Regions from separate parts of the Vibrio sp. QJM3NY_15 genome, predicted to be linked through region 3. Evidence: predicted binding sites of a transcription regulator. Region 3 holds the regulator's gene; each other region holds the start of a gene.
What was found. Region 3 encodes PurR, which represses purine synthesis genes. Its sites were predicted from a motif close to TNANGNAAACGTTTNCNTNA; they were not measured.
Positions count from the first base shown of each region.

Region 1: the regulator PurR is predicted to act here: its motif matches at 1,523-1,542, upstream of metK (methionine adenosyltransferase).
Region 2: the regulator PurR is predicted to act here: its motif matches at 5,929-5,948, upstream of pyrD (quinone-dependent dihydroorotate dehydrogenase).
Region 4: the regulator PurR is predicted to act here: its motif matches at 4,487-4,506, upstream of pckA (phosphoenolpyruvate carboxykinase (ATP)).

Region 1 is NZ_CM173517.1:3,164,641-3,172,669, forward strand. It holds gene tkt (transketolase) at 1-1,342, opposite strand, end outside; gene metK (methionine adenosyltransferase) at 1,720-2,874, shown strand; gene AC3CKG_RS14085 (DUF2189 domain-containing protein) at 3,242-4,039, shown strand; gene AC3CKG_RS14090 (SprT family zinc-dependent metalloprotease) at 4,118-4,618, shown strand; gene AC3CKG_RS14095 (endonuclease) at 4,716-5,447, shown strand; gene rsmE (16S rRNA (uracil(1498)-N(3))-methyltransferase) at 5,607-6,338, shown strand; gene gshB (glutathione synthase) at 6,348-7,298, shown strand; gene AC3CKG_RS14110 (YqgE/AlgH family protein) at 7,415-7,978, shown strand; gene ruvX (Holliday junction resolvase RuvX) at 8,027-8,029, shown strand, end outside.
Region 2 is NZ_CM173517.1:1,882,403-1,890,431, forward strand. It holds gene AC3CKG_RS08710 (ABC transporter ATP-binding protein) at 1-1,078, opposite strand, end outside; gene AC3CKG_RS08715 (glutaredoxin family protein) at 1,056-1,274, opposite strand; gene rlmKL (bifunctional 23S rRNA (guanine(2069)-N(7))-methyltransferase RlmK/23S rRNA (guanine(2445)-N(2))-methyltransferase RlmL) at 1,342-3,462, opposite strand; gene AC3CKG_RS08725 (cell division protein ZapC) at 4,003-4,551, opposite strand; gene pyrD (quinone-dependent dihydroorotate dehydrogenase) at 4,791-5,801, opposite strand; gene AC3CKG_RS08735 (NAD-glutamate dehydrogenase) at 6,173-8,029, opposite strand, start outside.
Region 3 is NZ_CM173517.1:2,407,686-2,415,714, forward strand. It holds gene cmoM (tRNA uridine 5-oxyacetic acid(34) methyltransferase CmoM) at 1-629, opposite strand, end outside; gene elyC (envelope biogenesis factor ElyC) at 745-1,599, shown strand; gene torR (two-component system response regulator TorR) at 1,768-2,481, opposite strand; gene torD (molecular chaperone TorD) at 2,770-3,417, shown strand; gene purR (HTH-type transcriptional repressor PurR) at 3,735-4,739, shown strand; cyclic di-GMP riboswitch class I at 4,910-4,995, shown strand; gene AC3CKG_RS10740 (TfoX/Sxy family DNA transformation protein) at 5,123-5,713, shown strand; gene AC3CKG_RS10745 (DUF3316 domain-containing protein) at 5,818-6,177, opposite strand; gene AC3CKG_RS10750 (TVP38/TMEM64 family protein) at 6,557-7,237, shown strand; gene AC3CKG_RS10755 (putative signal transducing protein) at 7,301-7,618, shown strand; gene AC3CKG_RS10760 (alpha/beta fold hydrolase) at 7,734-8,029, opposite strand, start outside.
Region 4 is NZ_CM173517.1:122,654-130,682, forward strand. It holds gene AC3CKG_RS00535 (bifunctional GNAT family N-acetyltransferase/hotdog fold thioesterase) at 1-516, shown strand, start outside; gene AC3CKG_RS00540 (AsmA family protein) at 564-2,519, opposite strand; gene pckA (phosphoenolpyruvate carboxykinase (ATP)) at 2,689-4,314, opposite strand; gene hslO (Hsp33 family molecular chaperone HslO) at 4,652-5,545, opposite strand; gene hslR (ribosome-associated heat shock protein Hsp15) at 5,564-5,950, opposite strand; gene gspC (type II secretion system protein GspC) at 6,268-7,164, shown strand; gene gspD (type II secretion system secretin GspD) at 7,206-8,029, shown strand, end outside.

The DNA.
Region 1 (8,029 bases), 760 kb from region 3:
CCATACGCATTGCGTTACGAGCGTATTCCATGAACATTAGGAACGTTGCGCCGTATGGTACGAAACCGCCGTGCAGAGCGATACCGTTCATGATAGCCGTCATACCGAATTCACGTACACCGTAGTGGATGTAGTTACCAGAGAAGTCATTTGCTTCAAGAGACTTAGAACCAGACCACATAGTCAGGTTAGAAGGCGCAAGGTCAGCAGAGCCGCCCATGAATTCAGGTAGCATAGCACCGAACGCTTCTAGAGCATTTTGAGACGCTTTACGTGATGCGATGTTTGCTGGGTTAGCTTGAAGATCAGCAATGATTGCGTTTGCTTTCTCTTCCCACTCAGCTGGTAGTTCGCCGTTTGTACGACGTTTGAATTCTGCTGCTAGCTCTGGGTGAGCGGCTGCGTATGCGTCAAACTTAGCATTCCATGCTGCTTCTTTCGCTGCGCCTGCTTCTTTCGCATTCCACTCAGCTGCGATATCAGCTGGAATTTCGAAAGGACCGTGTTCCCAACCAAGTGCCGCTTTAGTTGCTGTAATTTCATCAGCGCCTAGTGGAGCACCGTGACAGTCGTGCGTACCCGCTTTGTTTGGAGAACCAAAACCGATGATAGTTTTAGTACAGATAAGTGTTGGGCGAGGATCCGCTTTAGCTGCTTCAATAGCAGCATTGATAGCGTCAGCGTCGTGACCATCAACTGCCGGGATTACGTGCCAGCCGTAAGCTTCAAAACGCTTAGGTGTATCGTCAGAGAACCAACCTTCAACTTCGCCATCGATAGAGATGCCGTTGTCATCCCAGAAAGCAACCAGCTTACCAAGACCTAGCGTACCGGCTAGAGAACATGCTTCGTGAGAGATACCTTCCATCAGACAGCCATCACCCATGAATGCATAAGTGTAGTGGTCTACGATGTCGTGGCCTTCTTTGTTGAACTGTGCAGCCAATGATTTTTCAGCCATCGCCATACCAACAGCGTTGGTGATACCTTGACCTAGAGGACCCGTCGTTGTTTCGATACCAGGAGCGTAACCGTACTCTGGGTGACCTGGAGTCTTAGAGTGCAGTTGACGGAAGTTTTTCAGGTCTTCAATTGAAAGCTCGTAACCTGCAAGATGAAGCAGAGAGTAAATCAACATTGAACCATGGCCGTTAGACAGAATAAAACGGTCTCGGTCAGCCCACTCTGGGTTTGCTGGGTTGTGGTTCAAGTGACCACGCCAAAGAACTTCAGCGATGTCAGCCATACCCATAGGTGCGCCAGGGTGGCCTGAATTTGCTTGTTGAACGCCATCCATGCTAAGTGCGCGAATTGCATTGGCTAGATCTTTACGAGAAGGCATGTCTGCTCCTGAGTACATAAGCGATTTAAAAAAGAGATTGATGCTAAAGTTTTCATTTTTATTAGCGCGGGTATTCTCTCAAACGACTTTAGCGACTGCAAACGTTTTACTGGCATTTTAACGGTCACTTTTCGCAATTTTCGAACATTTACATCACTTAGCAATGCGTTATCTCGACCGATACGCAAACGTTTAGTTATGACATATCATAAAAAAGAGCTTGTAATTCGACCGCTGGAATTTAGAATAGCCGTCTAGATGTAGAAACACCTACAAAATATACTGTATTTAACGGCGGCGCTTCCTAGCTTGCGACGCCTGAAATTATTTGCATTTAACTATTTGCAACTAAAAACTAAACTAAAAGTGGAGCTCTCATGGCTAAGCACCTATTCACTTCTGAATCTGTTTCAGAAGGCCATCCAGATAAAATTGCAGACCAAATCTCTGATGCTGTTCTTGATGCCATCTTGGAACAAGATCCAAAAGCACGTGTTGCTTGTGAGACTTACGTAAAAACCGGCATGGTTATGGTTGGCGGTGAAGTAACAACGTCTGCATGGGTTGATATCGAAGAAATCACTCGTGAAACAGTTCGTGAAATTGGTTACGTTCATTCTGATATGGGCTTTGACGCTGACTCTTGTGCAGTACTAAACACAATTGGTAAGCAGTCTCCAGACATCAACCAAGGTGTTGATAAAGCCGATCCTAAAGATCAAGGCGCAGGCGACCAAGGTATCATGTTTGGTTACGCGACTAACGAAACACCAATCCTAATGCCAGCTCCAATTACTTACTCTCACCTTCTTGTTAAGAAGCAAGCTGAAGTACGTAAGAGCGGCAAGCTTGACTTCCTTCGCCCAGATGCGAAATCTCAAGTTACGTTCCAATACGACCAAGGTAAGATTGTTGGTATCGACGCAGTGGTTCTTTCAACTCAACACTGTGATTCAGTAACAACACCTGACCTACGTGAAGCGGTAATGGAAGAGATCATCAAGCCAGTACTTCCTGCTGAGTGGATCAACAAAGACACTAACTTCTTCATCAACCCAACCGGCCGTTTCGTAATCGGTGGCCCAATGGGTGACTGTGGTCTAACCGGTCGTAAGATCATCGTTGATACCTACGGCGGCGCAGCTCGTCACGGTGGCGGTGCATTCTCTGGTAAAGATCCATCAAAAGTTGACCGTTCTGCAGCTTACGCAGCTCGTTACGTTGCGAAAAACATCGTTGCTGCTGGTATGGCTGACCGTTGTGAGATTCAACTGTCTTACGCTATCGGTGTTGCAGATCCAACATCTATCATGGTTGAAACGTTTGGTACTGAGAAAGTAGCTCACGAAATTATCATTGAAGCCGTTCGTCAAAACTTCGACCTACGTCCATACGGTCTTCAAGAGATGCTGAACCTTCTTCAGCCTATCTACAAGCAGACTGCTGCATACGGCCACTTCGGTCGTGAAGAGTTCCCTTGGGAAGCGACTGACAAAGCAGCAATCCTTGCGGACTTCGCTGGGCTAAAATAATTTAGCCACTGCAATTTGTTTCTTTAAAGCCCTTACTGCTTAGTAAGGGCTTTATTTTTATGCACTTACCCAACCTTTTCTTACTAGACCACCCTGCCCAAGTCTTCTTTACCGTTAACCACTTAGTATAAAAACCCACCGATAATTTGTGTTTTCGAACACTACTGACAATAGTTAAGGTAACTCCTAGGCGATCAAGCTCACATTTAACTCAAAGTAATTCAGTCTGATAGCTCTCGTTAAATGCACGCTAGAACAATAACTGGGACGAAAAAGAGCATTTTAGCTCAACACCATAATCCTCATATGAACGCAATACTGAGCTTTATGGAACTATAACTAGGACGTTATTTAACTAGGGGGATATATGCCTCGTACTGTACACCCATCCGAACTGAACGATAAGAAACACAAGGTCAGCGATCAGGATTATGCTCGCACCATTCCTTGTAACCAAGTAAGCATATCCGCCCCATTCCATTGGTTGTCGCTTGCACTGCACGACTTAGTGAGAATGCCACTAATCAGCGCATTTTACGGTTTGTGCTTTATGGGTGCGGCCATCGCTATTGTTCAACTTGTCCAATGGCAAGGAACACATTTAGTCGTTATGCCAAGCTTGATTGTGTACATGCTAATAGGGCCGTTTCTTGCCCTAGGCTTGTATGACGCAGCCTGGGAAAGAGAAAAGGGGCACAACGCTAGCCTACTGCACTCTATGAAAGCCATCACACGTAACTCAACCCACCAATGGGCGTTTGCGATTGTATTAATGGTTGCGATGATATTCTGGATGCGTATCGCTGCATTATTGCACGCACTTTACCCTTCAGTACAAGGGGCACCATTGACCGAATTTGCTCCCTTCTTAATTACAGGGTCTGTGATTGGTTTTGTTATCGCTAGCCTGATATTTAGTATCTCAGCATTTTCGATTCCATTGATGATGGAAAGACGTGTAGATGTAATGAGTGCCATTTTTACTAGCTTCAACGCTGTTAAATCAAACATCCCTGCGATGGTCGTTTGGGCTGGTATCATTGGTACAGGTATCTTAGTCGGCTTCGCGACCTACGGCGTGGGTATGATTGTAACGATGCCATTACTTGGCTACGGAACATGGCATGCTTACCACGAAGTCATCAAAAAGAAACATCACGTTTAAATCGTTTCACGATCGATGAGCAATGTTATGATGAGGCCTTAGCTTAGACGCTGAGGCTTTTTTTGGAGTTAACAACGCTTGTCTTACACCCCACAACAACATCGAGTAAATAAAAAACTGGGCGAATGCCTAGCTATCGCTAATCAACATTTTTCTCGTGAATTTCCATGTCCAACCGTCACTTACAAGTTAAGAGGAAAGGCAGCGGGAAAAGCCTACCTCCAGTTAAACGAGATAAAACTCAACCAAGTGCTATTCAGCGAAAATGAAGACGCCTTTATTAACGAGGTTGTGCCTCATGAACTCGCACATCTGATCACACATCAGGTCTTCGGACGAGTTAGGCCTCACGGGAATGAGTGGAAATACGTGATGGAAAAGGTATTCAATGTACCGGCCAAAACGACCCACAGCTTGGAGATAACCTCAGTGCAGGGCAAAACTTTTGAGTATCGCTGTGATTGCACCACTTATCCCCTGTCGATAAGACGACACAACAAAGTCATCCGCAACCAATCAACGTATCGTTGCCAACAATGCCAGCAAACCTTAGCTTTTACCGGCCTTCAATTGAGCTAAGTCTTAAACTCACAAGGTAACGCGAATAAATGTAATAGAGAGAACTAACATTTGAGTGCTAGACTGTTGTTTATCATACTTTCATCAGTCTTTCTCTATGCAAAAAAACACTCCAAAAGTATTTGGCCTATCGGTGTCCTTTTACCTATCAATAGTATTTGGCCTACTGGTAACCCAAAGCGTTTTCGCCGCTCCACCAAGCTCCTTCTCCAAAGCAAAAAAAGAAGCCGTGAAGATTTATCTCGATCACCCGACTTCATTTTATTGTGGTTGCGACATCACTTGGAAAGACAAAAAGAAAGGTATCCCCGACCTCGACGGCTGTGGTTATCAAGTGAGAAAACAGCAAAAGCGCGCTTCCCGTATTGAGTGGGAACACGTGGTTCCAGCTTGGCAATTCGGCCACCAGCGTCAGTGCTGGCAAGATGGCGGACGCAAGAACTGCACTCGCAATGACAAAATATTTAAATCGATGGAAGCCGACCTTCATAATCTAACTCCGGCAATTGGCGAGGTTAACGGTGATCGATCCAATTACAATTTCAGTCAGTGGAATGGAATGGATGGCGTGAGTTACGGTCAGTGTGAAATGCAGGTCAACTTCAAACAGCGTAAGGTTATGCCGCCAGACAGAGCAAAAGGTTCTATCGCGCGTACTTATCTTTATATGAGCCAAGAGTATGGTTTCAAACTATCTAAGCAGCAGACTAACCTGATGATGGCGTGGAACAAGCAATTCCCTGTCGATAAGTGGGAATGTACTCGTGATAAGCGAATCTATGCGATCCAAGGTAATCACAACCCATTTGTTTTCCCTGCTTGTAAATAACACGACTCAGGCAACCAACATCTCCAATTGCCTCCATCTCAAACAAGAGTTTTAGAATTGCCCCTGAAACTCTTGCTCTACCCTTGTTTTTTCAACTAAAAGCATCCATGTTAGGCAGAGACAAAATACCCAAATGACACTATTTATAGGTTTACCAGCATGAGAATCCCTCGTATCCATCACCCAGAACGCATTCATCAGTTAGGTTCACTCGCTTTAGGCGAAGATGCCGCGGGTCATGTTGGTCGAGTCCTTCGTATGAAAGAAGGCCAAGATGTTCTTCTATTTGATGGCAGTGGCGCTGAATTCCCTGCGACCATTGCTGAAGTATCAAAAAAGAACGTCACAGTTAATGTTACTGAACGTATCGAACGTAGCAGCGAATCTCCGTTAGACTTACATTTAGGCCAAGTGATTTCACGTGGCGATAAAATGGAATTCACGATTCAGAAATCGGTTGAGCTTGGTGTAAACACCATTACCCCACTGATTTCAGAGCGCTGTGGCGTTAAGCTTGATACTAAACGCTTCGAGAAAAAGCTCGCGCAGTGGCAAAAGATTGCTATCGCAGCATGTGAACAATCTGGTCGCAATACGGTTCCGGTTATTCGCCCAATCATGCAACTTGAAGAGTGGTGCAGCGAACCGAGTGAAGCGTTAAAGCTAAACCTGCATCCTCGCGCAAAATACTCAATTAACACCCTTCCAGAACCCATCAGTAAGGTGCGCCTATTGATCGGTCCTGAAGGCGGACTGTCAGCTGAAGAAATCGGCATGACAGAACAATACAAATTTGAAGAGACGCTACTCGGCCCACGTGTACTTCGTACCGAGACAGCAGCTCTAACCGCAATTACTGCCTTACAAGTCCGTTTTGGCGATCTAGGCTAGGAGAAAAAAATGATCAAACTTGGCATCGTAATGGATCCAATTTCATCCATTAACATCAAAAAAGACTCTAGCTTTGCCATGATGCTTGAAGCTCAGCGTCGTGGTTACGAAATCCATTACATGGAAATGGATGATCTACATTTAGATCAAGGCGTAGCCATTGCTGACACTAAGGTTGTTGAACTAAAAGAAGATCCAAACGGCTGGTACGAATTCAAATCAGAACAGACTATCGCTCTCTCTGATTTAGATGCTGTACTAATGCGTAAAGATCCTCCGTTTGATACAGAGTACATCTACGCAACTTACATTCTTGAGCGTGCTGAAGAGAACGGCGCACTGATCGTAAACAAGCCACAAAGCTTACGTGACTGTAACGAGAAGCTATTCACGGCTTGGTTCCCTGAACTGACACCAACCACCATCGTGACTCGTAAAGCTGAAAAAATTAAAGCGTTCCGAGAAGAACACGGTGACGTGATTCTAAAACCACTTGATGGTATGGGCGGCGCGTCTATCTTCCGAGTGAAAGAGGGCGATCCAAACGTATCAGTGATCATTGAAACACTGACTAACCACGGTCAAAACTACGCAATGGCACAAACCTTTGTTCCAGACATCAGCAATGGTGATAAGCGTATTCTTGTGGTTGACGGCGAACCAATGCCTTACTGTCTAGCTCGTATTCCGGCAAAAGGGGAAACTCGAGGTAACCTTGCTGCTGGCGGTACAGGTGAAGCTCGTCCTCTAAGTGAAACAGACTGGGCTATCGCAAGGGCAGTTGCTCCTGCACTGAAAGAGAAAGGCTTAATCTTTGTTGGGCTTGATGTTATCGGCGACAAGCTGACTGAAATCAACGTGACAAGCCCTACTTGTATCCGTGAAATTGAAGCTGCTTTTGATATTTCGGTAACGGGTAAATTAATGGATGCAATCGAGCGTCGCGTTAACGCTAAATAGCCTAAACTAAAGAAAGCCTTAGCTATTCGAAAACACAAAAATATCTAGGCAAAGAACAATGAGCGGCTTTACGCCGCTCTTTTTCCTTTACTGGGAACACACTGGCAGGAGGCTCTATGAATTTAACGAACCACTTTCTGGTCGCTATGCCCGGAATGAAAGATCCATACTTTCAGAATTCGGTGATCTATCTTTGTGAGCACAATGACGAAGGTGCGATGGGTTTGATGATCAACGCTCCTATCGATGTCACTGTCGGCAGTATGCTTAAGCAAGTTGAGGTTGATTCTGAACAGCCGAAACCCAACCAAGCAAGCCTTGATAAGCCAGTACTTAATGGTGGTCCAGTCGCAGAAGATCGTGGGTTTATTTTGCACAAACCCAAAGGCAGTTATCAATCCAGCATCAACATGACGGATCAAATCTCGGTAACAACCTCGAAAGATATTCTAATGGTGTTAGGGACAGAAGATGAACCTATGCATTATCTGGTCGCGCTTGGTTATGCAGGATGGGAACCAGGACAACTGGAAACCGAGCTGACTGAAAACTCATGGCTAACCGTTGAAGCCGATCCAAAGGTTATCTTCGATACGCCAATTTCGGATCGTTGGAAAGTTGCCGTGCAAATGTTAGGTATCAATGCAGCTCAGCTTTCAGCGGACGCAGGCCACGCCTAGCTCAAATCAGTATATAAACTCTCAAACACAGATTAATTTGGAAGCCCCATG
Region 2 (8,029 bases), 530 kb from region 3:
TACTCTTACCGCAGCCATTTGGCCCGATAAGTGCGATACGGTCGCCGCGCATAATGTTGAAGCTAAAGTCTGTAACGATCTCTTTGCCTTCGAATGCAAAGTTAAGGTTCTCAGCTTCAAATACAATTTTACCTGAACGTGCAGACGTATCGATTTGGATATTCGCTTTACCTTGTACTTCACGACGATCTTGACGCTCTTCGCGAAGCTTTTTAAGGGCACGAACACGGCCTTCGTTACGCGTACGACGAGCTTTGATACCTTGACGGATCCAAACTTCTTCTTGCGCTAGCTTTTTGTCAAATTCAGCGTTTTGCATCTCTTCAACACGTAGCGCTTCTTCTTTCTCTAGCAAGTAGTTGTCGTAATCACCAGGGAAAGAACTTAGCTTGCCACGGTCAAGGTCGACAATGCGTGTTGCCATTGATTTGATGAAAGCACGGTCATGCGAGATAAAAATGATTGAACCGCGGAAGTCTTTTAGGAAAGCTTCTAACCATTCGATCGTTGCTACGTCCAAGTGGTTGGTTGGCTCATCAAGCAGTAATACGTCTGGGTCGCATACAAGCGCACGTGCAAGTGCTGCTTTACGTTGCCAACCACCAGACAGTTCCGTTAATTTGGTATTTGCTGTTAGTTTAAGTGCAGCAAGAACATTACTTACGCGATCTTCAAAACGCCACGCATTGGCATGATCCAATTTTTCTTGAACGCGGGTAAGACGGTTTAAATTTTTTTCGCTAGGGTCTTCTGCAATAACATCAAGTAAGTTGTGGTATTCCTTAAGCAACTCACCTATTTCAGCTAAACCACCAGATACGTATTCGTAAACAGAGCCCTGCTCATTACGAGGAGGATCTTGCTCTAAACGAGATACAACCACATCTTGTGTGATCTGCATCTTGCCGTCGTCCATGATGATGTTGCCAGACAAAATCTTCATCAACGTTGATTTGCCTGCACCATTACGGCCAACCAAACACACACGTTCGTTTTCTTGTAGTGCGAAATCCGCACCATCTAATAACGGGTGATCGCCAAACGCTAATTGCCCATTATGAATTGTAAGTAATGCCATTCTTCTTTAACCAATCGTTAAGTTCTAACAAGCCAAATGGCCAGTTAAGCTCTGAGTGTTGAGACAAATCAGAGCTTTCAAATTTGAGCACCGGAATAGTGACCCCGTAACGGGAAAAGAGCTCATCATCCAATGCGATATCCACCACATTGATCTGATGACTTATATTCAACTGTTCCGTGAGTTTGAATGCCATCTCACATAGATGGCACCCTTCTGTACTGTAGAGAGTCAGCACTATATATCCTTATACAATCTCTTAATTACTTATGAGTAATCAACCAGCAGTTATGAATGTGCTTGTTGCGAGAGAAATCCAGAGGCAACGTCTTAGACGAGATATTCTGAGCTTTAAGACCCAGCTCTTCCAGTCCTTCCATATCCATCTTGAAATGACGCTTGTTGTTAGAGAACACAATCGTGCCTTCTTCTCTTAGTAGACGCTTTAAATCTTCCATCAACTGGATGTGGTCACGTTGAACATCAAAAGATTGATCCATACGCTTAGAATTTGAGAATGTTGGTGGATCAATAAAGATCAAATCGTAAGATCCTTGCTCTTTCGCCAACCATTGTAAGCAGTCAGCTTGAACAAATTGATGTTGACGACCAACACGGCCGTTCAGTTCCATGTTCTCTTTTGCCCACTCAAGATACGTGTTCGACATATCAACAGTCGTTGTAGAGCGGGCGCCACCTACTGCAGCATGAACAGAGGCACTGCCTGTGTAAGCAAACAGGTTCAAGAAATCTTTACCACCAGCCATCTCACCAATACGACGACGAGTAATCTTATGATCTAAGAACAAGCCTGTATCTAAGTAGTCATGAAGGTTAACAATCAGCTTAACGCCGTATTCGTTTACTTCTAGGTTAGAAGAGTCTTGAGCCATCTTCTGGTATTGAGAACGACCCTTCTGCTTCTGACGAACCTTAAGCACGACGTTATTTGCTTCAACGCCAGTCACTTGAATAGACGCACGGATGATATCGGTTAAGCGACGCTTAGCTTTGTCTTCCGGCACATCTTTAGGTGCTGCGTATTCTTGAATCACAAGGTGACCTGGGTATACGTCAATCGCTACATTGTATTCTGGTAAGTCAGCATCGTAGATACGGTAGCAATCTAGTTGCTCTTTCTTGGCCCACTTACCGATTTTGCCAATGTTCTTTTTAAGACGGTTCGCGAAATCAGGAGCAATCAGCTGTTCTTGCTCGCCAGTAGGACGCTCAGACATAGGACGGTCTGAAATTGAGTAGTTCTTCTGGTGACACGGTAACGCACCGTTATTCAGTTTGAACTGTTTGTCTGCACGCATACGCAAGCAGCTAAGTAATTCATCAGAACTTGAGAAGATAGAAGCATTGCAACCGCCAAACTCAGCCTTCAGTTGAGCACCAAATGCCGTGTAGAGTGCAATCAGGCCCGGTTCTGTACCTAGACGCTCACCGTAAGGCGGATTAGACACAATCACACCATCAGTAAACTCTGTTGGGCGTTTAAGCTTTGCAGCGTCACCTACTTCGAATTCAATCAACTCTTCAACGCCAGCTCGACGTGCATTGTCACGCGCCGTTTTGATCATGCGTTCGTCGTTGTCATAACCGAAGAACTTACATTCTACTTTCTTAACGCCACGACGGCCTTGAACGTTCGCTTCAGCTTTAACTTCAGCCCAAAGCTCTGGTTCGAAATCTTCTAGTGATTCAAAACACCATTTCTGACGTTTCACACCAGGTGCCATGTTTGCAGCCATCATCGCTGCTTCAATCACTAACGTACCTGAACCACACATTGGATCTAGGAAAGGTTTGGTTGCATCCCAACCACTACGAAGAAGAATCGCTGCAGCAAGAGTTTCACGCAATGGTGCACGACCGGATTCTGGACGGTAGCCACGTTGATGAAGACCACTGCCTACCATATCCACACCAAGGATCGCCTTGTCACGATGCAGACGAACGTGAATGCGGATATCAGGATTTTCTTTGCTGATAGATGGACGCGGTAAAGACTTCTTCTCAAAGCAATCTACAACGGCATCTTTTACTTTCATCGCACCGTATTGGCTATTACGGATTTCGTTGTTCGTACCATTGAAATCAACAACGAAACGCTTAGTGCTATGGAATTGATTTACCCAGTTAACCGCAGTGGTCGATAGGTAAAGATCCATGTCATCCATACAAGTGAATTCTGAAAGGACACGTACAAATCGAGAAGCCAAACGGCTCCACAAACAACAACGATAAATTTGCTCATTGGTGGCTTTGAATTTAACACCTGCTTGAACAGGTTTTGCGTTTGTAATCCCTAGTTGGGTTAGTTCTTCAACTAATAAATTCTCAAGGCCATTTGAGGTAACCGCTAGATATTGATTCATAGTGTTCTTTTATTGATAAAAATGAGCTCGATTATACCTGAATTTGTTACCAGAGCATCACACTAAACTCGTCTTTTCATTGAATCTTTCGACTAACTGCTTAGCAAATGGTCAGTCATGAAGCGATCGCTTACCCGCACTCCCTTACAACACAACAACTCTCAATCTCACAGAAATAACACTCATCGATAGGCCCAAACCATTAAGTGCATTTATATTCACCCCTAAATTGGTATATACCAGATGGGGGTTTAGGTTGAAACTTAGCAACAAAAGACCTCAAACAGGGAATAAACAGAGGAAATCCGCTATCGATAGTGAGAGAATCGGTCGAAATTGAGGTTAAAAAAGATACGTTTTTTACAAATTAAATAAGTGAACAACGTCATTCAAATGAATGAACTACGTCGTATCTATTGAGATAGGCTTTTTTAGGCACAAAAAAATCGGCTATTAAGCCGATTATGGGGAAGGTATTACAGGTTTATTCGTAGCGATATTTGGTCGAAATAGTGTTCTATTAACGCTCTAGGTTAGAGGTTAACCCACCATCGCAATATGCGTTTGATGAAGGATAGCATTTGCGTCAGTCATTCTATCGTGCATGACTTTAATCGAGTCTCCAAATCGTAACCCTTTTGAAGGCGTTAGGAGGAACTCTTCTAAGTCTACAAATGCACATAAACTCGCACACTCTCCTACTTCTAATACAATGAAGTAACCAAGGCTATGCTCGTTATTCATTTGTACAATATCCCCTTCTTGAGGATATTCATGGCCTACGCCTTGTGAGTCGAAGAACCAGCTTTTAGGCTGTACAGGCTTATGAAAACGCTTCGCGGCCACACAATAAAGTGCAAGCTCGGCTTGTCGTGGCTCAGACAGTTCTAAGCCAGAAATTTGTTCTTTGAAGGTTTGGTAAGAAGATGCATCATCAACAGTGAATTCATTATCTTTAAAAGCGCAGTCCACCAGCTTATTGCGGACCAGATTCGTTTTAAAAATCATATCCTCTCCGAGGTTTAGCATCAATGAACATTGCTGCTCATCGTAATACCAACTCCATGTATCGCTAGGTTTAAGCATCATTTCGTCTCACACTGTTGAACCATTCCATTAGGTAAAACGCAAAATTACCTTCAATTACAGTAATTTTACTGCTCAACAGGCAAAAAAAAAGAGGAAATGAATTCCTCTTTCTTATCGCTTTTCTCTACAACTCAGTGAGTTACAGTGTCTCTTTTATCAAGACAATACCGGATTATAGATTTTCAGTGACGACTATTAGCTTTCAACCTATAGATCTTGCGAACTACCGATTTTACTAACTATAGATTTTTAACGATGTCACGAACAAGGCCTGGACCTTTGTAGATGAAACCAGAGTAAACTTGTACAAGCTTAGCGCCTGCCATCATTTTCTCTTTTGCAGCAACGTAAGAGTCAACACCACCTACCCCAATGATCGGTAGTTGGTCGCCTAGCTCTTGGTGAAGTTTACGAACAACTTCAGTACTGCGAGATTGAACTGGACGTCCGCTTAGGCCACCCGCTTCGTCGCAATGCTTCATGCCTTCAACGATACTACGATCCAATGTCGTGTTAGTTGCGATCACACCATCGATCTTATTTTTGATCAATGATTCGCAAATTTGGCTGATTTCGTCATCACTTAGATCCGGAGCGATCTTAAGAGCAAGCGGGACATATTTGCCATGCTTCGCTTCTAATTCGGATTGCTTGGTTTTTAGTTCAGACAACAGATCATCAAGTGCTTCGCCATATTGTAGCGAACGAAGTCCTGGAGTATTTGGTGAAGAGATGTTTACCGCAATGTAACCCGCGTATTGGTAAACCTTCTCCATACAGATAATGTAATCTTCTGCGCCCTTTTCAATTGGCGTGTCTTTGTTCTTACCAATATTGATACCTAAGATGCCGTCATAGTTCGACTTCTTAACATTCTCAATTAGGTTATCTACGCCTAGGTTGTTAAAGCCCATGCGATTGATAATACCTTCGGCTTCAACAAGACGGAACAGACGTGGTTTGTCATTACCTGCTTGTGGACGAGGAGTAACAGTCCCTACTTCTACAAAACCAAAACCCATTGCGCCAAATGCATCAATACATTCGCCGTTTTTGTCTAGGCCGGCAGCAAGGCCAACTGGATTTTTAAAAGTAAGACCCATGCATTCTACAGGTCGGTGAGGTAATTGTTGGCGATACAAAAGATCAATAGGTGTGCCGGTGAAGCGTTTGAAATTTTGGATTGCAAGATCATGTGCCTTTTCGGCATCAAGTTGGAAAAAGCCAGTTCTGGCTAGACGGTAAAGCATTGTGCCTCCGATAGAAAAAAGCGCCGTGTAAACGGGGCGATATTATTTACTTATTTACCCAACTATTCAATCTATTACTGTCTGTAAGGGTAAGATAATCGAGTTTGCTAACGAAAGAGGTTTATTATTAAGCAAACGTTACCGTATCCTCCAGTGAATGGTCTATTTGACTATCATTCATGTAACGAACATCGTTTAACTCGGCCAATTAGAAGCTAACTTTATCAAGCATAAGTTACTCAACGAAATAATTGGACACGTCATTTACTATTCAACCAAACGACACTGTTCTGCCAAATAACATTGCTCAGCCAAACGAAAAAGGCAGACCTAATGGCCTGCCCTTGTTTCTTTTCGTTTTTATCTAGTCGCTAGTCTGTCGACATACAGTTTAGATTCAATAGCATCAATTCGCGTAGTGCTACTGAGAACTTAGCAAACTCATGAACCGAACCCACTTTGAATTCGTTCAAGATGCTTTCCCAACGATGCAGAGAAACCGAGTTACTTTCCATCCAGTCATCAAGCGCTTTAATCACATCGATGTCTGAAGCACAACCGCAGTTAAGCACTTGGCCAGTTAGCTGACGTTGCTGCCAATCCAGATCTTCTCTGAATGCTGCACGTGCCAGCGCTTGCCAATTGTTGTCTACTGCTTGACCATTGATTTGCTTCAAGAACCAGTGCAAAGACAAGCGATCGCCAAGATTAAAGTAAAGCTTAGACGCTTGTTGTACTGTTTTACCTGTTTCACGAGCCACTGTGGATATATCCAGTGCTGAGTACAAGCTAGACAAACGCGCAACTGAATTAGCTAACTCAGCGTTTACGCCTTGGTCAATCCATAACTGTGCCATTGCGTTATGCTCTTCTACTTCAGAAGCCACTAGGTTTTCATCCAGTTTCTCCGTGATAGTAAGAACATCGCCTTGGTAAAGTTCAATCAATGCTTTCACTGACTGTTTACCTGTACGGTTTCTTAACAACCAACGCGCCAAGCGACGAAGTGTGCGGCGAACATGGTAAATCAATTCATACTGAGCTTCAGAACTTGAAACATTATCCAGTTCACGGATGCTCTTCAGAACATGGCCAAGACCGTAGATTTCACGTGATGCCGCGTAAGCATTTGCAATATCAACAATGTTTGCGCCCGTCTCTTCTTGCAGACGAGTAACGAAGTTACAACCCATTTCGTTAACCATTTGGTTAGCCAGTGCCGTCGCAATGATTTCAGAACGTAGTGGATGGTTATCCATATGCTGAGAATAGTTACGACGTAACGCTGTTGGGAAGTATTGCATAAGCTGTTGAGCATGGAATTCATCATTAGCGATATCATCACTAACAAGATCTTCTTTAAGCACCATTTTTCCGTAAGCAACAAGTACAGAAAGCTCTGGTCTTGTTAGGCCTTGGCCCTGCTTTTCACGCTCAAGCAGTGTTTCGTCATCTGGGATGTATTCCAAACCACGATCTAAGTACCCTGCTTTTTCCATTGTATGAATAAAGCGGATTTGCTCTTTGACTAAGCCAACACCTTGATGCTCAGTAACCGAAATAGACTCAGCTTGGCAATATGCGTCGTCTAGTACGATTTCGCCCACTTCATCTTCCATCGATTCAAGCACTTGGTTACGTTGCTTAACGGTTAGATCTCCATTAGACACTAAACCATTCAAGAAGATCTTAATGTTTACTTCATTATCCGAACAGTCAACACCACCAACGTTATCAACGAAGTCAGTATTAACGCGGCCACCCGTCAGCGCGTATTCAATACGACCCAATTGAGTCATACCCAAGTTACCGCCTTCACCAACAACCTTAGCTTTCAGGTCACGGCCATCGATACGAAGCACGTCATTTGCACGGTCACCTACGTCAGTATGAGTCTCGTTTGAAGACTTAACGTATGTACCGATACCGCCATTCCATAGAAGATCAACCTGCATAGACAAGATCGCTTTGATCAAGTCATTTGGTGCCATTGATGCTTTCTTAGTACCCAGCATTTTCTGAATTTCAGGCGTCAAAGAGATAGACTTCGCTCGACGAGAGAAGATTCCACCACCTTGCGAGATAAGGTCTTTGTTGTAATCTTCCCAGCTTGAGCGCGGTAGATTAAACAAGCGCTCACGCTCTACCCAGCTTGATGCTGATTCTGGATTCGGATCGATGAAGATATGCATGTGGTTAAACGCAGCTTGCATACGAATATGCTTAGA
Region 3 (8,029 bases):
CCTGATTTACCACAGATTTCTAGACCAGCGTCTTCTATCCATTGATAAACCTCTTCAGGCTTCAAGCCTTTTTGTGGTTGCAGCTTAAACCGTTTTCGATGTGGCATCCCATTCAATACATGAGGAATGTTGCCACAAATCACATTTTTCAGGACTAATCCGTGGTGGTTGTAAAACATTATCGAGGCAACGCCACCGGGTTTTACTTGTTCCAGTAATAAATCAAGCGCCTCTTTAGGATCTGCGAGCCATTCCATTACGGCATGAAACATCACAAAATCGACTTGGCCTTCAAGGTGTTCTGCCACTTTTTGTACCGGAGAATGAATAAACCGATACTGTTCTAACAAACCCGCTTCGTTGATACTTTCTTGTGCAAGCTTAAGCATCTCAGAAGAGAGATCACACAAAGAGACGTTATGCCCTAACGCCGCAATTTTTTGCGACATCTGTGCAAGACCGCCTCCGGCATCAAGAACATGCAGAGGCGAAGCTGAATGGTCAAATTTGCTCAAAGCTTGTTCTAAATCTTCCCATACGATGATCTGACGGATCTCTCCTTTGTCAGAGCCGTAAATATTTTTTGCAAATTTGTGGGCAATATCGTCGAAATTACGGTCTTCAGTCACGGCTACTTGAGTTATTATGTCCTATCGTGCCTGCTATTCTGTCACAGGAATTTCAGGAATAAAGAGGCGATGTCTCTTTTTACTACTAAGTGATGTTTTTTCGGACTATTCGGATATGTTTGAGCTGAAAAAAGTAGTGTCTTCGCTATTGATGCCACTGCCAGCAATGTTAATTCTCGCTTTTCTGGGTTTAGCCCTAGTGATGTTTACTACCAAAAGGAAGACTGGTTGCCTAATTACCCTTTCAGCCCTCTGTGGTATTTTCCTAATCGCTTTCCAACCAGTTTCTAGTCAACTTTTAATGCCAATGGAAAGGCAACACACTGCATTTTTACCCGTCGATGAAACCGTCGACTACGTAATGGTTCTCGGAAGTGGTCACGTCGTCGATGATCAAATACCACCCACATCTGAGCTTAGCCGCACAGGTTTAATGCGCTTAAGTGAAGGGATCCGCATTCTACGCCTCTACCCTGGTGCGAAACTTATTTTGTCTGGCTATGGGGCAGGCACTGAAGTAAGTAATGCAAGAATGATGGCTAAGGTCGCGCTAGCACTCGGTGTCGCAAAACCTGACATCATTCTGCTTGAAACCGCGAAAGATACGTGGGAAGAAGCTCGCCAAGCCGCTGCGTTCGTGAAAAACAAAAGAATGGTGCTCGTGACTTCAGCAAGCCACATGACTCGCGCACTGAATGAATTCAATGCCGCTGGTATGAAACCATTACCCGCTCCAACCAACTACCTTGCACAAGAAGGGATTGTTGAACCTTGGAATAAGTACATGCCAAAAGCACTCTATCTTGAACAAACAGAGCGTTACTGGCACGAAACGATGGGATTGGTTTGGCAGAGCCTACGTGATTGGCTAGACACAAGCAGCGACCCAGTTGAAGAACCGATTGTTCTTCCTGCTGCTTCTAGCTTAGTCGATGAAAACAGCGCAGCTTCTGCAGCGCAACCTCAATAAACTAAGCTAATCAGTAACTCTGCGAATGAGTAAAACTGAGTAACCTAGTAAGTTTCAGCTGTTCAATTCGTTAACGGTAAAAACCAAGTAATAAAAAGCCGAGGCATCAATGATACCTCGGCTTTTTTACGTTCAAATTTTGTTGCTGACTAGAACTCCCGAAGAGAATCAGTCACCAGCAAACATGTAACCTTCACCGTGAACCGTCACAAAGATTTGTGGGTTCTTAGGGTCAAACTCCATCTTCGCACGCATGCGACGGATTAACACGTCGATGGTTCGATCGTTTGGAGCATCCACTCGGTGGCTGATCATGTTCAAAATACGTTCACGACTTAACACTTGGTTAGGGTAAGACGAAAGCGCAACGAGCAGCTCATATTCTGCTTTAGTCAGCTTAACTGGCTCACCGTTTTTACTTAAAGCACGACGAGGGATATCAAACGTCCACTCACCAAAACGAACCACAGATTCGTCTTCAGCTTCAACTGCCGTACCAACCGCGGTTTTGCGAGCCGCAGCAATACGCCAAAGTAAGTTTTTAACTCGAACTAATAACTCGCGAAGTTCGAAGGGTTTAGTAACATAATCGTCTGCGCCCATTTCTAGGCCTACAATTTTGTCGATGCTATCCGTGCGTCCAGTAACTAAAATAATCCCAATGTCCGATTGACTGCGTAATTCGCGAGTTAGCATCAATCCATCTTCGCCTGGTAAGTTGATGTCTAGCATAATGAGATCAACGTTGTTTTCTTCCAACACGTTTCTCATCTGAGCGCCGCTTTCCGCTTCGCTCACTGTGTAACCTTCGTTCTGGAAATATCCAACCAGCTTACTTCGGGTTACCACATCATCTTCTACGACTAATACGTGATAGCTCATCTACACCACTTTTCTTATTTAATAGTTTCAGTAACCATTCTATTCATAACTAGTAACAATTCTAGTGGTACAGCAGATAAAAGCGAGAAACATGAATATTTTTTGATACAAGACAATCTAAAACCTTGCTATTTATCGTCCATCGCAATTCAATATAGGCATTACGACTAACGAGTCACTTTGCGTTTAGCAAATAACCTTGTTATTGAGCCTTGGTGTGCTTATACCCAAATGACTTCGCGATGCTTGGGTATATAAACATCACAAGACTAAATCAGGATCTATGAAATGAAAGATACGAAAGCATTCAACGAACAAAGAGCTGAAATCTATTGGTGGCTATCAAGCTTGTTCGCTAAAGAGCTCACACAAGAAGAACTCGACCACTACCACTCTGTTGAGATCCGTTCTTTCCTGACTGGTTTAGGCGAAAACGAAACACTCAAGCCTGCGATTGATAAACTGGTAGACGCATTGAACCGTCTACAAACACGTGAAGATGCCCAACTAGAGCTGTCTGCTGACTTTTGCGATCTATTTTTAAAGACAGATAAACATGGTGCTCTACCTTACGCTTCAATGTATATCGGCGAAACGGGTCTATTAAACGACAAGCCAGCTAAAGACATGGAAGAGATCATGGCTAAGCACAACTTGGTAGTTAACCAAGATCTGAAAGAGCCAGCAGACCACATTGCTATCGAACTTGATTTCCTTGGCAATCTCATCATCCGTTCAAATGACACTGAGCTTGAAGAAGAATTAGAAAAATCGTTCACTGTTCAACAGCAATTTATTGAACATCAAGTCCTTACTTGGGTACCAAAGTTCAACGTTAAATGTTGTGAGATCGATTCATTCGGTTTCTATGCATCTGTGGCAACTCTTCTCGTGGCCTTCTGTAATCTGGACACTCAGTATTTAGCGGGTGAATAAGATTCGCTGATGATTAAGTAAACAAATTCAATAGAATGTGACAATTCACCCAGATTTCTGGGTGAATTTTATTGCGAGTAATTTCTAGTCAGTCTAAAATTGTGACCGCAAACGATAAAATATGAAACATTCACGAAATGCTATGCTTATTTAAGTTCAGAGCATTTCGGTGTTAAGACAAGCCGCTCAATAGCGGTTTTTTGTTTTTTAGCACTTTAGTACCCCAAAGAGCCCTACAAATTTAAGCTCTTAGTTAGGTAGCTTAACGGCTACTTTATTCCGTACTTTGGGAAAGTAGCTTCTAATAGGATAAAACCATGGCCACTATAAAAGATGTCGCTCGCTTAGCAGGCGTATCAACTACCACCGTTTCTCACGTAATCAACAAAACACGTTTTGTTGCAGAAGCGACTCAAGAGAAAGTAAATAAAGCCGTAGACGAGTTAAACTACGCACCAAGTGCTGTAGCGCGTAGCTTGAAATGCAATTCAACACGCACTATCGGCATGCTAGTGACTCAATCAACAAACCTCTTCTTCTCTGAAGTAATCGATGGTGTTGAAAGCTACTGCTACCGTCAAGGTTACACTTTGATTCTGTGTAACACGGGTGGTATCTATGAGAAGCAACGTGACTACATTCGAATGCTTGCAGAAAAACGTGTAGATGGCATCTTGGTTATGTGTTCTGACTTAACAGAAGAACTTCGTGGCATGTTAGATCGCCATGCTGATATCCCAAAAGTTGTCATGGATTGGGGCCCAGAAACCTCTCAGGCTGATAAGATCATCGACAACTCTGAAGAAGGCGGCTATCTAGCAACCAAGTACTTGCTAGAACGTGGTCACACAAAGATTGCTTGTTTAAGTGGCCACTTAGACAAAGCAGCATGTGTAGAACGCATCGCGGGTTACAAACGCGCACTCAATGAAGCGAAGGTGGCAACCGACGAAAAGCTCATCATTGAAGGTAACTTTGAGTGTGATACCGCTGTACTTGCGGCTGATAAAATTGCTCAGATGGAAGATCGCCCTACCGCAGTGTTCTGTTTTAACGACACAATGGCACTTGGCCTAATGAGTCGCCTGCAGCAGCAAGGTATTCGTATTCCTGAAGATATTTCGGTTATCGGTTACGACAACATTGAACTTGCGGAATACTTCTCTCCACCATTGACGACGGTTCACCAACCTAAGCGTCGTGTTGGTAAAAATGCATTCGAAATTTTGTTGGAACGCATTAAAGATAAAGATCATGAAAAACGTGTCTTCGAAATGCACCCAGAAATTGTTGAGCGAAGCACGGTTAAAACGTTAAATTAATTGATAAATCGAGTTTAATTTCATTAAGCGCACCTTTGAGTGCGCTTTTTTTATAAGCAGATAAAATAAACCCAGTTGCATAACACCAAGATCATTAATTGAAGCAATATCACATTTTGAAATATCAGGTGTGAGCCTCATTCAACAAAAACTTTATTCTATTCAGTCAGTCACGCACAGGGCAAACCACTCGAAAGAGTGAGACGCAAAGCTTCCGGCCTAAACCACTCGTTGGTATGGTAGCGGGGTTACCGATGGCAAAATGCGGTAATTACTAACAATTTAGTAATTTACGGCTTATTGACAATTTAATTGCAACATTTTGCTAATCTCTCGGACCTGCTTATTTGGTGGCGTAGTTCAAATACACCGAGATAGATAACATGGATAAACCGATACTAAAGGACTCAATGAAATTATTTGAGCCCCTAGGAAAAATAAAGTCACGCTCAATGTTTGGTGGATTCGGGCTTTTTGCTGATGACACGATGTTTGCTCTGGTTGTTAACGACCAGTTGCACATAAGAGCGGACAAAGACACAACAAAGCAATTCGAGCAACAAGGGTTTCGACCATACGTCTACAAAAAACGTGGTTTCCCTGTCGTCACAAAGTATTTCGCATTGCCGGAAGGCTTGTGGCAAGACCAAGAAAAAATCTTGCAGCTTGCTACGACGTCTTTGGGGTTTGCTAAAGAAGAGAAAGCTGAGCAATCTTCTGCTAAGCCAACTCGATTAAAGGACCTCCCTAACCTTCGACTCGCTACCGAGCGTATGTTAAAAAAGGCCGGGATCGATTCTGTAGAATGTTTATATGAATCTGGCTCTGTAAACGCATTTAACGCCATCAAGGAATCACATGCTTCCTCTGTCAGCATTGAGCTGCTTTGGGCGCTAGAAGGTGCGATCAATGGTACTCATTGGTCTGTTATACCGCAGCAACGTCGTGAAGAGCTTATCAGTCGCGTCAATTAATATTGTCAGTTCAAACTATCTACATAACTAAGCCGCATTCTTGCGGCTTTTTTTATACAAAAAAAGTAGCTCTCCTTTAAGCTAGAGAGCTAGCACTGGACTGGCTAAAAAGATGGACGGTAATAATATTTGTAATCAACTTTTACCATGGGTACAAAATTGATGGTTCCTGAAGAATCCATAATCTCTTTGACTTTAATAGAACCATTCTTGATTTCAAAAGATCTCACGTCTACCTTTTCAGAAGCTTGAGGAAGAATGCGACTAAGCTCAAAAGATTCTTTAGTATTCAAATCTTGCCATATTTTCTTTCCGTCTTCATAGGCTTGGTTTTCAGTAGATACTGTTTCACCTTTGAATATTTTTGACTCAGCGGCAACCCGGTGGTAAACACCAGCACCTGTTGCTTGAAAAGAGATAAGACCTGCAGTCGCAATAACAGTAATCAATGATAAAAATTTCATAGCTAACTCCTTAGTTTTATGCCTGAATCATTATCGGAACAACCTTTACGTCTCGATTGTTACGTATATAGAACGTACCAAGACCAAATGTATTTCAAATTCCTGTCACTTTTTATAGCCTTAAAATTTATTAAATAGAATTTGTTCAAGCAAAACAACCTCCTACCTTAGAAAGAAAAACACATCAGATCTAACATGTGTTTAACGTCGAACCTATCTGTCATCGGCCCATTCAAGGTGAAGTAGTCAGATGTATTTATAAAAATGGTCAGCAATCAAAAGCAAACTGACAGTTTTTTTATATCTGTTGAAAGTTAATCTATGCTTTGCCTGTCTATCTATACTAATTGTATGCATTGAAAAATTAGAGGAAGTATCAATGAGTAATAAAATGATATTGGGTATCGTATTGGTCGTAACCATCATCCTGTTAGGCGTCAATTTCGGCCAATACCTAACACTTGAGAATGCGAAAGCTCAACAAGCTGTTTTGAATGACTACATCGAGAGCAATTTTATTGCTGCTGCTGCGATTTACTTCGTCGCCTATGTCATGATTACGGCTTTCTCAATTCCAGGCGCTGCGGTTGTTACGCTGTTAGGCGCTGCCTTGTTTGGTTTCTGGAACAGTTTACTGCTGGTATCTTTTGCAAGTGCTATTGGTGCAACCCTCGCCTTCTTAAGTAGCCGTTACCTGTTACGTGACTGGATCCAAACTAAGTTTGGTGACAAGTTAGCAACCATTAACAAGGGCGTTGAAAAAGACGGGGCATTTTACTTATTCTCTCTACGTCTGATTCCTGTCTTCCCATTTTTCCTTATCAACCTGTTAATGGGGTTAACCCCAATGTCGGTAACTCGTTACTACATCACAAGCCAAATAGGGATGTTGCCAGGTACTGCGGTTTTCTTGAATGCTGGTACTCAACTCGCAGAAATTGATTCACTTTCGGGTATCGTATCTCCTTCAGTACTATTGTCATTTGCCTTGTTGGGGGTATTCCCAATTATTGCTAAATGGTTGATGAGTAAGTTTCGCTCAGCACCTGTGGCTGACTAACGTGTATAGCGGAATAACGTATATAGCTGACTAAAAGCCAAAGCCGAATAAGGTTCTATTTCAATGAAAATCTTCAGTGCATCGAATCCTACAGAAGCCCATATCATCTGTGGATTGTTAGAAAGTGAGAATATTGCGTGTGAAGTCCGTGGTGAGGGCTTGTTCGGTTTGAAAGGGGAAATCCCATTCACTGAGGAAACTGACCCTTACGTATGGTTATATGAGCCAGAATTAGCCAGTAAAGCCCGTAAGATAGTCAATGACTACCAAAAACAGCAAGATTCGATCATCTATGAAGAGTGGCGTTGCGGTGAGTGCCATGAAGTCAATGAAGCGCAATTCGGTTCTTGTTGGCAATGTGGTGCTGCTTCTCCAGAGTAAGCGTCCAAGTAACAAACCATCGATACTCCTCCCTTAAAATAAAAACGGGAAGCTAATATTAGCTTCCCGTTTTTATTTAATTCGATTTATTAGTTCTGATAGCGAACCAAGATAATCACTGGATTTGTTTTTGAATAAACGCGATAGAACGTTGGTTGAACTCTTCAGGGTTTTCAACATTACACACATGTCCGCAATTCGCTATTTCCACTAACTCACTCGACTCGTGCGCTTCAACCATCTCTTTTACGGGCTTGATGAACATGTAGTCACGTTCTCCCATCAAATAAAGAGTCGGGATCGGCAACTCTCTATCTTTGAAGTACTTCATAAGAGGATTCACATCAGCGGTTAGGATGAACCAACGTTTAAATTCTTTTTGACACAGTTTTTTGGCTTCACGGATAAATA
Region 4 (8,029 bases), 1.4 Mb from region 3:
GTTAAGCAACTTGACCCAATGGCTGATGTATTGCGTAAGCCTGAATGGTGTAACGAACTTCAGCAACGCTGGGAACACCAGATCCCGATCAGTGACAAGATGGGCATCAAGATAAACCAATACACAGGTTACCAATTTGAGTGTAGCGCTCAGCTGAATCCTAATCTGAACCCTCACAACACCATGTTTGCAGGCTCTGCCTTTACTTTAGCGACCTTAACCGGTTGGGGTATGACTTGGTTATTGATGAAAGAGCGTGGCCTGACGGGTGATATCGTGTTGGCTGATAGCAATATTCGTTACCGTCATCCGGTTGAACAAAATCCAGTCGCATCCACGTCATTGGATGGGATCAGTGGAGATTTAGATCGCCTCGCGTCTGGCAGAAAGGCTCGTATCATCATTCATGTGACCATTAACAGTGGCGATGTGGAAGCGGTTGAGTTTACGGGAACCTATATGCTGATCCCTGACTATAAAAAGATACTCTCGACAGATTCTAATGTGAGCGAGTAGCCCACACCTAGCACTCTGTTGATTTGCTAAGATATTGATTAAAAGCGCTACTCCTGTGGAGTGGCGCTTTTTTGTTGGCAGTTATTAATCTCAGAATATTCAACTTGGTCAAGTTTTCCTGAGATTTGGTGGCATGGGTCGGAAAGGGTAATGGAGAGTGAGTGTTGCTCTTGCTCTAGCAAATCAAGTTCGCCTGATACCTCGCCATTCAGTGTTTGAACCCTTTGCGAACCTTCTTCTGTAGCCGATGCACCAATAATGTGCATTGGTTCGAGTGTGAAACGTCCACGGTCAAAGCTGGCATTAAGCTCTGGGATTTCAAACACGTTATCAATCGATGTTTCAGAAAGCGTGTCGTTGAAGGTCATCACACCTTGGCGAACGCTGCCAGTGAGTTGGCCAGTCGTTGAGTAGCCGAGCATCAACGAGTCGCCGTATAAACCTGCGGCTTGAAGGTCGAATTCACCATAACCGGTTGCATCAAGCGGTAATTTCAGTTGTTGCAACATTGGCGATATCGGTAATCCATCGGCAGAGATGTCTATACTCCACGGCTTGCTGATTTGGTTAAAGTCGAGAGTAGCATTCGCTTCAATATAGCCATTCTTTAATGGTGCAAATAGGCGTGTCAGCGTCCATTTTCCTTGCTCACTGTTCATTTCAACTACAGGCTGAGCGCTGAGAATATTTTGGTAGCTGGCATCATTGGCGCTGGCCATTAACTTGCCTTGCCACAAGCCTAGCTTTCTATCTTGCAGCAGTTGAACCTGATGCCCCTCGATATGAAGCCCTGAGACCTGCCAGTAAGGTTTTTTTGCGAGTTGGATGAGTTGGCTACGCTCTATGTTTAGTCGATGAATAGAGGCTTGCTGTAGCTGTGTAAGCCAAGGGATTAAACGAGTGGCCGGTAGATTTTCATCTTGGCTTTCAGTAATCCATTTTATGCCCTGAACATCAAGTTGTGCGAGTTCAACTGAGCTTGGTGTTACCGTCCCGTTCATTTGGATACTGCCTTGTCGCCATTGCGTATAGAAATCCTCAATCAGGATCTGTTCTGGTTGAAGGTTTAACTGAATACTCGGGTCGACAAACAAGTCATCATCGATGGTGACGCCTTCTGCTTGTAGGGAAAAGGTGGCTTGTTGCTGCTGCCACAGCTGAAACGGTAACTGAACATTTTCTAATGAAGCATCGAAGCCAGCTAAGTGGCCACTTTTCCATTCCACATCGCTGCGCAAGATATCTAAACTGTTGATGTGGTTTATCTGAATACCTGCTCCATCCCAATTTTTGCTCAAGAGGTTTTGGGTCTGTTTCTCGTTGAGTCGCAGGCCGTCGATAGTGATATTCACTAATGACCAATCATGTTTATATTGCTCTGCTTGTCCGGAAATTTTGGCGCCACGCCAATCAAATGAAGCGCCATAAAGGGTGCTGTCACTCGGTTTAAGGTCTAGGTCAATCAACAGGTTATCGAACGCTTCGCCTTGCCAATACAGCTGCGAGGCTGAGAGTTGGGTTTTGCCATAGGGTAGTAGTGAGTTGCTGTCGTCCCATGTTGGATCTGAGATCTGGAGGTCGATGCCTCGAGCATTAAAGTCCGCGGTCGAAAAATCTAGATTATTGATCGCCAGCTGACGTAGCTTGAGGTTTGGTTGGGTAAGCACTGATGTAAGAGTATCCAGATCGTCGGCTTCTAACTGCAGGCCACTTATCAATACAGAGTCCAACACTAGCTTAGCTTTAAGAACAGAGTCTGGGCTGAACCAGATATCGATCTTGTCGATATACAGAGGTGCTTGTCTTTCTGGTTGGCTTTGGGTAATGCCCATTAAGGTGATGTGATAAGGCGCCTGATACTCAACATCTTCAATGAGCACAGGTTGTTCAATCGCATGTTTGATAAAAAAGTTAGCAACATCCGCACGGTATTGCGTCTGCAGGCTTAATAGCAACGCTGCGATAGTTGCAACGGCGATAGCCAACACAATGCCGAACACCATGAATACCTTTTTCATTCCCTGAAAGCCTTAAATTTCAATCGTCTCAAAACAGAGTGGAACAAAAAGGGTCAAGCATCAACAAAAAAGCCCCTCAAAAGAGGGGCTTGCTACAAAAATATCATTTTAAATTGGGCGTTCGCTTTTGGCTAAGCCCGAGCAGATGGTTGGATTAGTCCAGTTGAGGACCAGCCGCAACCAGTGACTTACCTTCAGCGTTGTCAGTGTACTTATCAAAGTTGTTGATGAAGCGTTCTGCTAGATCTTTCGCTTTGCTTTCCCATTGTAGTGGGTCAGTGTACGTGTCGCGTGGGTCAAGAATCGCTGGGTCAACATCGTGCAACGCTAGTGGTACTTCTAGGTTAAACATAGGGATAACCTTGGTCTCAGCTTGGTCGATTGAGCCATCTAGGATAGCGTCGATGATGCCACGAGTATCTTGGATTGAGATACGTTTGCCTGTGCCATTCCAACCTGTGTTCACTAGGTAAGCTTCAGCGCCAGCTGCTTCCATACGCTTCACAAGTACTTCAGCGTACTGAGTTGGGTGAAGAGTTAAGAATGCCGCACCAAATGCTGCAGAGAACGTTGGTGTTGGTTCAGTAATACCACGCTCAGTGCCCGCTAGTTTCGCAGTGAAGCCAGATAGGAAGTGGTACTTCGTTTGCTCTGGAGTCAGTTTAGAAACGGGTGGTAGTACACCGAATGCATCCGCAGTTAGGAAGATAACCTTTTGAGCATGACCTGCTTTTGATACTGGCTTAACGATGTTGTCGATGTGGTGAATCGGGTAAGAAACACGAGTGTTCTCTGTTTTTGAACCGTCATCAAAATCGATAGAACCATCGCCACGAACCGTTACGTTTTCTAGCAGTGCATCACGACGGATTGCATTGTAGATTTCTGGTTCTGCTTCTTTAGATAGACGAATGGTCTTCGCGTAACAACCGCCTTCAAAGTTGAAGATGCCATCGTCATCCCAACCGTGCTCATCATCACCGATTAGCTCACGCTTAGGATCCGTTGATAGGGTTGTTTTACCTGTGCCCGATAGACCGAAGAAAATCGCTACATCGCCTTCTTCACCGACGTTAGCACTACAGTGCATTGAAGCAATGCCTTGAAGAGGAAGTAGGTAGTTCATCATTGCGAACATGCCTTTCTTCATCTCACCGCCGTACCAAGTACCACCGATGATTTGAACGCGTTCTGTTAGGTTGAAAGCAACGAAGTTTTCAGAGTTTAGACCCTGCTTTTCCCAGTTAGGGTTAGTTGTTTTAGCACCGTTCATTACCACGAAATCAGGTTCGAACGTTGCTAGCTCTTCGTCAGTTGGACGAATGAACATGTTCTTAACGAAGTGCGCTTGCCACGCTACTTCAGTAATAATACGTACACTTAAGCGCGTATCAGGGTTAGCACCACAGTAACCGTCAATGACAAACAGGCGCTTGCCAGATAGCTGAGTTGTCACAAGCTCTTTAAGCTCATCCCATACTTCAGTTGTAATCGGTTTGTTGTCATTTTTGCCTTGATCTGACCACCACATGGTATCGCGCGTGGTGTCATCTTTAACAATGTACTTATCTTTTGGTGAGCGGCCAGTAAAGATACCAGTGTCTACCGCAACAGAGCCTAGTTCCGTTACTACGCCTTTTTCGTAGCCTTCCAAACCTGGCAGTGTTTCTTCAACGAATAACTGCTCGTAGCTAGGATTACGAAGAACTTCAGTAACGCCAGTCAGTCCGTGCTTAGTTAGATCAATTTGTGCAGCCTTTGTATGTTCCATAACGGTCATAGGTGCTCCTTGTAGGATATTTTGTAGGGATTTTGTATTAATTTTTTATTGTTATCTGCTCACCATGCTAGCAACGAGACTCTGGGGAAACAGGGATACAGCTCAAAAAGTATCCATATTAATCTTGGGGTTTTAAGCGTCTCGTCACATATTGGCCTAACTAGTCTATCCTGTACGCAAACCTTTGCGCTAGGGGCGAGAACATTATTAATTGATTAAAATTAAGCGGTGATTTTATTACGAAATGTTACGGGCTTTGCGCTATTTTGATCACAAAAAAGGCCAGCTGAGTGCTGACCTTTGTAGGGTAAATTACGTGTTTTTGGTACGCTGTAAATTAATGAACCGTATTGTCGCCTTTATCTGCTGCTTCTGCGTACAGTGCGTCAACGTCGTTCTTGTCAAACGAGTAGTTTGTGCCACAGTAATCGCAGTGAAGAGCCACACTTCCTTCAGTGCTGATGATGTCGTAGATCTCTTCTTGAGCAACAGTAATGATAGCCGCACCACTACGTTGACGAGAACAACCACAGAAGAACTCAACCGGTTGTGGGGTAAATACCTGAACCTTCTCTTGGTTGTATAGACGGTACAACAGGTCGTTCGCTTCTAGAGAGAACAACTCTTCATTTTTTACGGTGTCAGTTAACTGCTCTAGGTGTTCGAAGTCATCTGGCGTACCAGTACCGTCAGGCATAACCTGCAGAAGCATACCAGCAGCGTGTGCTTTGCCTTCATGTTCACCCGTGCGCAGCCATAGACGAGTCTTTAGCTGTTCAGAGTTTGCGAAGTAACCTTCAAGTACTTCAGCAAGCGTGTCACCTTCAAGACCAACGATGCCTTGGTAACGCTCACCTTTTTTAGGATCGATAGTGATCACTAGGTGGCCTTTACCCATCAGGTCGTGTAGGCCTGCGTCGTCAGCAATGTCACCGTCAAAGCGAGCAACACCACGGATCTTCTGATCGTTATCGCCATTAATAACAGCGAGAGATACTGGGCCATCACCTTGCAGTTGCATCGTGATAGAGCCTTCAAACTTTAGAGTCGCGGTTAGTAGCGTCGTTGAAACCAGTAGCTCACCCAACAGCTTTTGTACTGGCGCTGGGTATTCCTTGCTAGAAATAATCTGTTGGTACGCTTCGTCCATCTGTACCAATTCACCACGTACTGATAGGTCTTCAAATAGGTAGCGATTTAAAACATTACTTGTAGACATTGGGTCTGCCATTTGGCTATTCCTTCTAGCTTATTGAGTCTTGAACTTGATGATGTCACGACGTTGCTTTTTGTCTGGGCGACGTTCTGGTGCTGGGCTATGAGCATTAAGCTTGCGCTGTTGGGCAAACTCTTCTCTTTTTGCCAAGCTTTCGGTGGTTTCTTCATAGAGTGTCTGAGCGACTGGCGCCCCGCCACGGTGTGCGGATATTTTCTCTATGGTGACCGTCTTTTCTTCATTACCTTGGCGCAGAGTAATCACTGCACCAAGTTCTACGATTTTGCTGGGTTTGCTGCGCTGACCATTATAGTGGACTTTGCCACCATCGACCATGTTGCGAGCAATTGAACGAGTCTTATAAAAGCGTGCTGCCCACAACCATTTATCGAGTCTGACAGCTTCATTAGTCGTTTTCATATAGGACAGTGCCTTTTCAGTTAGAAATGAATGCGGTTTAACTGTTATTCACAGTATGCAACTTATTTTATTTAATGACGCTTATCACATTTAGTAGAAGCTTATGTGGAGGCGATAGGCTTTTTTTTCAAGGAAGATTACAAAATAGCTCAGGTAATGCCGATTTATAGATTTGCTATGATATAGTTCAGGATCTTATGCTTTTAATAAGCTGGAACAGAATTTATGAACAAAAAAGCTGATAGTTTAGTAGGTTACAGCTTTATTCGTTATAGAAAGGGTTAGGGAACGTGAACTTTTTAGAGCTCAAACTTCGCATGGATAACTCTCCGGTGCTGAGCCGATTTTTAGAGAATGGATTTTTACTCCAGCAGAAACTGAGCCTTGTTCTTTGTTGTGTGTTAATCGCAGCTTCCGCATGGATTTTAGGACAGCTTGCATGGTTTATCGAACCTGCCGAGCAAACCGTTGTGCCTTGGAAAGCAACGGCTTCATCGTCTTCTGCTCCTCAATCGACTCTTGATATCTCTTCTTTGCAGCAGAGCAACTTTTTTGGTGCCTATAACCCAACCAAGCCTGCTGTGGTTGAGCAGCAAGTTATTCAAGATGCCCCAAAAACGCGACTGAATCTGGTTTTAGTGGGTGCGGTTGCCAGCTCTAACCCCAAATTAAGCTTAGCTGTGATTGCGAATCGTGGCACACAAGCAACCTACGGAATTAACGAAGAGATCGAAGGCACGCGCGCTAAGTTAAAAGCGGTATTAGTCGATCGCGTGATTATCGATAACTCAGGCCGAGATGAAACCTTGATGCTTGAAGGTATTGAGTACAAGCGTCTGGCCGTTTCAGAACCGGCACCACCTCGCGCCTCTTCTTCTGTCCGTGGCAACAACCCCGCTTCTGCAGAAGAGAAGCTTGATGAAATTAAAGCGAAGATAATGAAAGATCCGCAACAAATCTTCCAATATGTTCGACTGTCTCAGGTGAAGCGTGACGATAAAGTGATCGGTTATCGTGTGAGCCCTGGCAAAGATTCAGAACTTTTTAACTCTGTTGGGCTCCAAAACGGAGATATTGCCACTCAGTTAAATGGACAAGACCTGACAGACCCTGCTGCTATGGGCAACATATTCCGTTCCATCTCAGAACTAACAGAGCTAAATCTGGTGGTCGAGAGAGATGGTCAACAACATGAAGTGTTTATTGAATTTTAAAACTTTGCGTCTAACGAAGGACGAAAGTGTAGGAGAAGTACGTGAAGCATTGGTTTAAGAAAAGTGCATGGTTATTGGCAGGAAGCTTAATCTGCACACCCGCAGCCATAGCGAGTGATTTTAGTGCCAGCTTTAAGGGCACTGACATTCAAGAGTTTATTAATATTGTTGGCCGCAACTTAGAGAAGACGATCATCGTTGACCCTTCGGTGCGCGGGAAAATTGATGTTCGTAGTTACGATGTGCTCAATGAAGAGCAATATTACAGCTTCTTCTTAAATGTTTTAGAAGTGTATGGCTACGCGGTGGTTGAAATGGACTCGGGTGTTCTTAAGATCATCAAAGCCAAAGATTCTAAAACGTCGGCAATTCCAGTCGTTGGAGACGGTGACACGATCAATGGCGACAATGTTGTTACACGTGTCGTGACCGTTCGCAATGTTTCAGTACGTGAACTTTCTCCTTTGCTTCGCCAGCTGAATGACAATGCAGGTGCGGGTAACGTTGTGCATTACGATCCTGCGAATATCATTCTAATTACTGGCCGTGCAGCTGTTGTTAATCGTTTAGCCGAGATCATCAAGCGTGTTGACCAAGCGGGTGATAAAGAGATCGAAGTCGTTGAGCTAAAGAATGCTTCTGCGGCAGAAATGGTGCGTATTGTCGATGCATTAAGCAAAACCACGGATGCGAAAAACACACCTGCATTTCTACAACCTAAATTAGTTGCCGATGAGCGTACCAATGCGATTCTTATCTCAGGCGACCCTAAGGTACGTAGCCGTTTAAGAAGGCTGATTGAACAGCTTGATGTTGAAATGGCAACCAAGGGCAACAACCAAGTAATTTACCTTAAATACGCAAA